2 regions of the Bradyrhizobium sp. P3_C3 genome follow, and region 1 is predicted to be linked to the other one. Evidence: riboswitches for the same ligand, from Rfam matches in the RefSeq annotation. Region 1 holds a riboswitch; the other holds the start of a gene.
The links. A riboswitch is a leader RNA that binds a small molecule or an ion and turns the genes downstream of it on or off. The one in region 1 is predicted to bind glycine.

Region 1 (4,208 bases):
CTGCGGTCTGCGCATCCGGCATGGTGATCCATTCGACGCGATCGACCTTGACCACCTTGCCTCCGGCAGTCCAGCTCGACGCCTCCTTGCGCGGCACGTAGTCGGTGTTCTTGACGTACACCGCCTTCACGCCGGGCTGGAATTCGCCCTGCACGAACTTGAACGGGCCGGAGCCGATCTGCTCGGGGATCTGCTTGTCCGGCGGCGTTTCGGCGAGACGCTTCGGCATCATGAAGGCGACGCGCGAGGACGGCTTGCCGATGGATTCGAGCACGAGGCCGTAGGGCTCCTTCAGCTTCAGCGTGATCGTCTTGGGGTCGGTCGCCTCGATGCTCGCAGTAAACTGCATCATCTGCTGGCCCATGCCGTCGACCGCGGCCCAGCGCTTCAGCGAAGCGGCGCAGTCTTCCGCCGTCACCGGCGTACCGTCGTGCCACTTCAGGCCGTCGCGCAGCGTGAAGGTGTAGGTGAGCTTGTCGTCGGAGATCTTCCAGTCCGCCATCTGCGGCTGGATCTTGAAGTTCGAGTCCGTCGCGATCAGCGTGTCGTAGACCATGTAGCCATGGTCACGCGTGATGTAGGCGGTGGTGAAAATCGGATCGATGATGCGCAGATCCGAATGCATCACCGCAGTGATGGTCTTGCTGGCGGCGGCAAGTACCGGCGAGGCCATCGCCGTCGAAAGCGCAACGACCGATAGCGCAAGTGTGGAGGCGAACGCGCGACGCCCCCGGCGCATCAAGCTCAACATAAAAGTTTCTCCTGACGTGAAACTGTTCAAAGGCAGGTTATTGGTTGAGCATTCGGTTCGTTCTTTAGGCGAACTAACCTCATGCGATGCCTTTGTCTTTCGAGACTTGCAGACAGTGTTGAGCGCGTCAATCCGGTTTCGCTGCAGCCCCAAGCGGCGCGCCCACGGGCTCCACAAAGATCGGTTTGGCTCTACAACGCTTTCCGCCAGTCCCGTCCGCGCCAATGCAATGCGCGTTCCATCTTTCGAAGCTTGAGAGACATTAAGATGAATCCAGCCAATCTTCCCTTCGATTCCGAGGCGATGCTCGAGGGCCTGCGCACCTGGGTGGAATGCGAGAGCCCGACCTGGGACGCGGGTGCCGTCAACCGCATGCTCGATATCGCAGCGCGGGATATGGCGATCATGGGTGCGACGATCGAACGCATCGGCGGCCGACAGGGCTTCGGCGGCGTGATCCGCGCGCGCTTCCCGCATCCGAAGCAGGGCGAGCCGGGCATCCTGATCGCCGGCCACATGGATACCGTCCACCCGGTCGGCACCATCGAGAAGCTGAAATGGCGGCGTGAGGGCAACAAGTGCTACGGCCCCGGCATCTACGACATGAAGGGCGGCAACTATCTCTCGCTGGAAGCGATCCGGCAGCTGGCACGTGCTTCCTTCACCACGCCGTTGCCGATCACGGTGCTGTTTACGCCCGACGAGGAAGTCGGCACGCCCTCGACGCGCGACATCATCGAGGCGGAGGCCGCGCGCAACAAATATGTGCTGGTGCCCGAACCGGGCCGCGCCGACAACGGTGTCACCACCGGACGTTACGCCATCGCGCGTTTCAATCTGGAAGCGACGGGCCGGCCGAGCCATGCCGGCGCGACATTGTCGGCCGGACGCTCGGCGATCCGCGAGATGGCGCGGCAGATCCTCGCCATCGACGCGATGACGACGGAGGACTGCACCTTCTCGGTCGGCGTCGTGCACGGCGGACAATGGGTCAATTGCGTTGCCACGACCGCCACCGGCGAGGCGCTGTCCATGGCCAAGCGCCAGGCCGATCTCGACCGCGGCGTCGAGCGGATGCTGGCGTTGTCGGGCACGTCCAATGATGTCACGTTCAAGGTGACGCGCGGCGTCACGCGCCCCGTATGGGAGCCCGATGCCGGCACCATGGCGCTGTATGAAAAGGCGCGCGGCATCGCCAAATCGCTCGGCACTGAGCTGCCGCATGCGAGCTCCGGCGGCGGCTCCGACGGCAACTTTACCGGCGCGATGGGCATCCCGACGCTCGACGGCCTCGGCGTGCGTGGCGGCAACGGCCACACGCTGGAAGAATTCATCGAGGTCGAGAGCCTGGTTGAACGCGGGCGCCTTATGGCGGGCCTGCTGGCGACCCTGGAGTAAATTGAATCAACTTCGCACTGCACAATGCGTTGGCAGTCGCGGTTTAAATTTAGCCTTGTCTAAAAATGAGGCGCATCGTACTGCTCGATTGTCCACGCGACGATGCGGGAGAGATCGCAACGAGAGTTCAGGCTTTCGTTGCGGCGCCGACGGAGCAACCGCCCCGGAAACTCTCAGGCAAAAGGACCGTATCGTCAGGACGATCTGGAGAGAGGCGGCACGGCCAATGTGGTCGTGACGTCCACCGAAGGGGATAGTCCGGAGCTGACCTCGCCGAGGTCCGCGCCGGATCAAGCTCTCAGGTAACCGTGACAGATGGGGCGCCGCCAACGGCCTTTGGCCGGCGGTTAGCCGACTCTAACTCACGGGAGCCCCGAACCTGCCATGACCCATATCGCCATCATCGGCGCCGGCATCACCGGCGTAACGACCGCCTATGCCCTGCTCGAACGCGGATACAAGGTGACGGTGCTCGACAAGCACCGCTACGCCGCGATGGAGACGTCCTTCGCCAACGGCGGACAGCTCTCCGCCAGCAATGCCGAAGTGTGGAACAGCACCGCCACGATCCTGAAAGGCCTGCGCTGGATGTTCCGGCGCGATGCGCCGCTGCTGATGAACCCGCGGCCGAACTGGCACAAATATTCGTGGATGAGCGAGTTCGTCGCCAATATCGGCAACTACCGCGCCAACACGGTTCAGACCACGCGGCTCGCGATCGAAGCCCGCAAGCATCTGTTCGAGATCGCGGAGCGCGAAGGCATCGACTTCGATCTCGAACGCCGCGGCATCCTGCACATCTATCACGACAAGAGGGGTTTTGAATCCGGCCTGCAGGTCAATGCGCTGCTGAAGGAAGGCGGGCTCGATCGCCGCCCGGTGACGCCGGAGGAGATCCGCGCCATCGAGCCGACGCTGCGCAAGGACTATTTTGGCGGCTTCTACACGCCGTCGGATGCGACCGGCGATATCCACAAGTTCACGCGCGGACTTGCGGAAGCCTGCAAGCGGCGCGGCGCGACCTTTATCCACGAAGCCAACATCGATTCCATTGCCCAGGCAGGTGGCGGCTTTGTCATCGGCTGGGCTGATCTTTCGGCCAGTGATGCTGTCGCATCCGCGCGCGGCATGCTGAAGGCGGATGGCGTCGTGGTCTGCGCCGGTGTGGCCAGCCGCCACTTCGCCGCCCTCCTCGACGAGCGCGTCAACGTCTATCCGGTGAAGGGCTATTCGATCACCGTTCAGCTCGACACTGCCGCAAGCCGCAATGCGACGCCGACCGTGAGCCTGCTCGACGAAGCCGCCAAGATCGTCACCAGCCGGCTCGGCGCCGATCGTTTCCGCGTCGCAGGCACCGCCGAATTCAACGACTTCAACCGCGACATCCGCGCCGACCGCGTGCAGCCGCTGGTCGACTGGGTGCGCAGCAACTTCCCCGGCGTCGAAACGTCCAAGGTCGTGCCTTGGGCCGGGCTGCGGCCGATGATGCCGAACATGATGCCCGTGGTGCGCGCAGGACGGATGCCGGGCGTGTTCTTCAACACCGGTCACGGCCATCTCGGCTGGACCTTGTCGGCGGCGACCGCGCAGATGATTGCCGGGACCATCGACGGCTGGCGCGGGCTCAACGCACCGCCGACCGCACCCTCACTCAGGGTTGAGCGCGAGTTCCGCCATGCATCCTGAGTGGCCGATATCGGAGGCTCGGCGGCCTCTTGCGACCGCCCTGCCCTTGGCACACAATTTGCCCCGAAAGGTCGGCTTCTCCGGCCGGCTTTCCAGCCCGAGTGACAGGCGTGCATGATAGACAGAACCGATTCCACAGGGGCCTCTCGGCCCCACAAGTTCCGCAGCCGGAGATAGGTGCATGCTAGGTTATCTCATTCGCCGCGTTCTGGCCGCGGTGCCCGTGATGGGCGTCGTCGCGCTGTTCGTCTTCCTGCTGCTGCGGCTGACGCCGGGCGATCCCGCCGCCATTCTCGCCGGCGATAACGCCACGCCGGAACGGCTGGAACGCATCCGCGACTCGCTCGGCCTCAACGAACCGCTGATCGTGCAA
Region 2 (4,208 bases), on a different contig from region 1:
CGAGCGCGTTGGTGCCGCGCTCCCGCGCGGTCCGGCCCATCGAGACGACGCGGACCTCGTCGCCATACTTTTCGCCGAACAGCGCGCGCGCGCCGGCCTCGCGCGCTTCATCGACTCCCATCACGCGTGTCGTGACTTCGTCGTTCTCCAGCACCACGTCGTTGGCGATGTCCTCGACGCGGGCAAGCTCTTCCGCCGTGATCGGCTTCGGATGCACGAAGTCGAAACGCAAACGATCCGGCGCGACCATCGAGCCGCGCTGGGCGATGTGGTCGCCGAGCACCTGGCGCAGCGCCTCGTGGATGAGATGCGTTGCCGAATGGTGCGCGCGGATCGAGGAACGCCTGCCGTGATCGACCTCGAGCTGCAGCGCGGTGCCGAGCTTCAGCTCGCCGCTCTCCACGGTGCCGACGTGAACGAAGAGATCGCCGAGCTTCTTCTGCGTGTCGGTGACGCGGAACTTGATGCCGCCCTCGCCGCTGAGCACGCCGGTGTCGCCGACCTGACCGCCTGATTCCGCGTAGAACGGCGTCTGGTTGAGCACGATCGCGCCGGTCTCGCCGGCCTTGAGGCTCGCGGTTTCCTGGCCGTCCTTCACCAGCGCGGAGACCACGCCTTCGGCACTCTCGGTCTCATAGCCGAGGAATTCGGTGGCCCCGAGCTTCTCGCGCAGCGGGAACCAGATCGCTTCGGAAGCCGCCTCGCCCGAACCCTTCCAGGACTCGCGCGCCTTGGCCTTCTGGCGCTCCATCGCGTCGGTGAAGGAGGCCTGGTCGACGCCGATGCCGCGCGATTTCAGTGCGTCCTGGGTCAGGTCGAGCGGGAAACCGTAGGTGTCGTACAGCGTGAAGGCGACGTCGCCGTCAAACATGTCGCCCTTCTTCAGGGACGCGCTCTTCTCGTCGAGGATGGCAAGGCCGCGCACCAGCGTCTTGCGGAAGCGGGTCTCTTCCAGCCGCAGCGTTTCCTCGATCAGATTCTCCGCGCGCATCAGGTCGGGATAGGCCTGGCCCATCTCGCGGACCAGCGCCCAGACCAGGCGATGCATCAGCGGCTCTTTGGCACCCAGCAGCTGCGCATGGCGCATCGCGCGGCGCATGATCCGGCGCAGCACATAGCCGCGGCCCTCGTTGGAGGGCAGCACGCCATCCGCGACCAGGAAGGCCGAGGAACGCAAATGGTCGGCAATGACGCGGAACGAGGCCACGGTCTGCTCGTTCGGCCCGGCGCCGAGCGCCGACGACGTCGCATCGATCAGATGGCGGAACAGATCGGTCTCGAACACGCTGTCGACGCCCTGCATGATGCTGGCCATGCGCTCCAGCCCCATGCCGGTGTCGATCGAGGGACGCGGCAGATCCACGCGCTCCTCCTTCGTCACCTGCTCGTATTGCATGAACACGAGATTCCAGAATTCGAGGAAGCGATCGCCATCCTCTTCCGGCGAGCCCGGAGGTCCGCCCCAGATGTGGTCGCCGCGGTCGATGAAGATCTCCGAGCACGGGCCGCACGGCCCGGTGTCGCCCATCGCCCAGAAATTGTCCGAGGTCGGGATGCGGATGATGCGGTCGTCGGAGAAGCCCGCGATCTTCTTCCACAGCCCGGCCGCCTCGTCGTCGGTGTGGTAGACGGTGACGAGCAGCTTGTCCTTCTTGAGCCCGAACTCCCGCGTGATCAGGGTCCAGGCCAGCTCGATCGCGCGCTCCTTGAAATAGTCGCCGAACGAGAAATTGCCGAGCATCTCGAAGAAGGTGAGATGGCGCGCGGTGTAGCCGACATTGTCGAGGTCGTTGTGCTTGCCGCCGGCGCGCACGCATTTCTGCGACGTGGTGGCGCGCTGATAGGGCCGCTTCTCGACGCCGGTGAAGACGTTCTTGAACTGCACCATGCCGGCATTGGTGAACATCAGCGTGGGATCGTTGCGCGGCACCAATGGCGAGGACGACACGATCTCGTGGCCGTTCTCGGCAAAGAAGTTCAGAAAGGTCGACCTGATCTCGTTGACGCCGCTCATGTTCATCCAATCGGGTGTGCTTGGACCCGCGATACGCCATCCAAACCGGGCATTTGGGCTGATATCTGCGGGTCAAAGCGCTTTTAGACAAGGCCAGCTGCGCTGTCCAGAAACTGTGCAAGGAGATCAGTGAGTTGCCGCAGGCGCGCAATCCCGTTTGCAATCCCGTTGAAAGCCGCCAGGTGCGCGTTGACAGGCTTGGCCGGCCTGTGGTCTGTACCCATCTGTATCGTACGGCCACGTCGGGAGAGACCGGCTTTGGTGCCGGCGCCGAAGGAGCAACCGCCCCGGAAACTCTCAGGCAAAAGGACCGCGTGGCTTTGACGACATCTGGAAAGAGGCGCCGACGGGCAAATACCTTTTCATAAGGGTTGGCCCGGACTGCGTCCGCCGACGGGATAATACTCTCAGGCACAGCGACAGATGGGGCTTCGACTGGTGTCCATCGGGGAATCGTCCCCGGGGAACCGCCGAGGGCCCCGTAATGCTTGCGCGCCACGACCAAGATTCCCTCAAACGTACGCCCCTTCACGGGCTTCATGTCTCCCTCGGCGGCAAGATGGTGCCGTTCGCGGGCTATGACATGCCCGTTCAGTACCCCGCGGGCGTCCTGAAAGAGCACCTCCATACCCGTTCCTCCGCCGGCCTGTTCGACGTCTCCCATATGGGCCAGCTCGCGCTCCGGCCGAAGTCGGGCAAGGTCGAGGACGCCGCCCGCGCGCTGGAACGGCTGGTGCCGCAGGATATCGTGGCGATCGCCCCGGGACGGCAGCGCTATGCCCAGTTCACCAATCCGGACGGCGGCATTCTCGACGATCTGATGGTCGCCAATTTCGGCGATCACCTGTTCCTGGTCGTCAACGCCGCCTGCAAGGAAGCGGACGAGGCGCATCTGCGCGCGCATCTCTCGGACGACTGCATCATCGATTCGCTTCAAGACCGCGCCCTGATCGCGCTGCAGGGCCCGAAGGCGGAAGCGGTGCTGGCGAAATTGTGTGCAGAGGCGCCCGCCATGAAGTTCATGGATGCCGGCCCGCACAAGGTCGCCGGCCTCGACTGCTTCGTCTCGCGCTCCGGCTACACCGGCGAGGACGGGTTCGAGATTTCGGTCCCCGCGGCCGATGCCGAGCGCCTCGCCAAAACGCTGCTGGACAATCCCGATGTGATGCCGATCGGCTTAGGGGCCCGCGACAGCCTGCGGCTGGAAGCCGGGCTCTGCCTCTACGGCCACGACATCGACACCGCCACCACGCCGGTCGAGGCCGCGCTGGAATGGTCGGTGCAGAAGAGTCGCCGCAGCGGCGGCGCGCGCACCGGCGGCTTTCCCGGCACTGATGCGATCCTCGCTCATTTCGATAACGGCGCAAGCCGCCGCCGCGTCGGCCTGCGTACGGAAGGCCGCGCGCCGGTGCGCGAGGGCGCGCTGCTGTTTGCGGATGACGCCGGCGGCGAGCCGATCGGAAAGGTCACCTCGGGCGGCTTCGGCCCGAGCCTGAATGCGCCGGTCGCGATGGGCTACGTGCCCACGGCATCGAGCGCGCTCGATACAAAACTGTTCGCCGAGGTGCGCGGCCAGCGGCTGCCGCTCACGGTCGCCGCCATGCCTTTCGTGAAAAACACCTACAAACGCTGAGGACAAGACAATGACCACGACGCTGTACACCTCCGACCACGAATGGCTGGCCATCGACGGCGACGTCGCCACCGTCGGCATCACCGACTACGCGCAGTCCCAGCTCGGCGACGTCGTGTTCGTCGAGCTGCCCAAAGCCGGCCGTGCGCTGAAGAAGGCCGAAGCCGCCGCCGTCGTGGAGTCGGTGAAGGCCGCCTCCGACGTCTACGCGCCTGTTACGGGCGAAGTGCTCGAGACCAACGACGCGCTCGCCGCCGAGCCGGCGCTGGTGAACTCGGACGCGCAAGGCAAGGCGTGGTTCTTCAAGATCAGAATTGCCGACAAGAGCGAGCTCGGCGGCCTCATGGATGAGGCCGCCTACAAGGCACATACGGCGTGAGATGAAGCGAACTCTGACCTCATATTCGGTGTCATCACCCGCCTTGTGCGCACTGCGCACTGGGGCGGGTGATCCAGTACGCCGCGGCTTCTCGGCTCAAGCCGTGACGCCTGCGTTTACTGGATGCCCCGCCTTCGCGGGGCATGACGGCGACAGCGAAATCTAAAGCGAGGACCCATGAT

Region 2: it holds a riboswitch for glycine, as region 1 does, so the genes downstream of both, gcvT (glycine cleavage system aminomethyltransferase GcvT) here and AC1DW2_RS01975 (D-amino acid dehydrogenase) in region 1, are expected to answer to the same signal.

What each region holds. Positions count from the first base shown of each region.
Region 1 covers NZ_JBFUGY010000001.1:355,451-359,658, forward strand. The annotation lists gene AC1DW2_RS01965 (ABC transporter substrate-binding protein) at 1-751, opposite strand, end outside; gene AC1DW2_RS01970 (M20/M25/M40 family metallo-hydrolase) at 1,019-2,149, shown strand; glycine riboswitch at 2,245-2,348, shown strand; glycine riboswitch at 2,352-2,466, shown strand; gene AC1DW2_RS01975 (D-amino acid dehydrogenase) at 2,534-3,835, shown strand; gene AC1DW2_RS01980 (ABC transporter permease) at 4,017-4,208, shown strand, end outside.
Region 2 covers NZ_JBFUGY010000020.1:91,514-95,721, reverse strand. The annotation lists gene alaS (alanine--tRNA ligase) at 1-2,014, opposite strand, end outside; glycine riboswitch at 2,248-2,336, shown strand; gene gcvT (glycine cleavage system aminomethyltransferase GcvT) at 2,499-3,647, shown strand; gene gcvH (glycine cleavage system protein GcvH) at 3,658-4,026, shown strand; gene gcvP (aminomethyl-transferring glycine dehydrogenase) at 4,207-4,208, shown strand, end outside.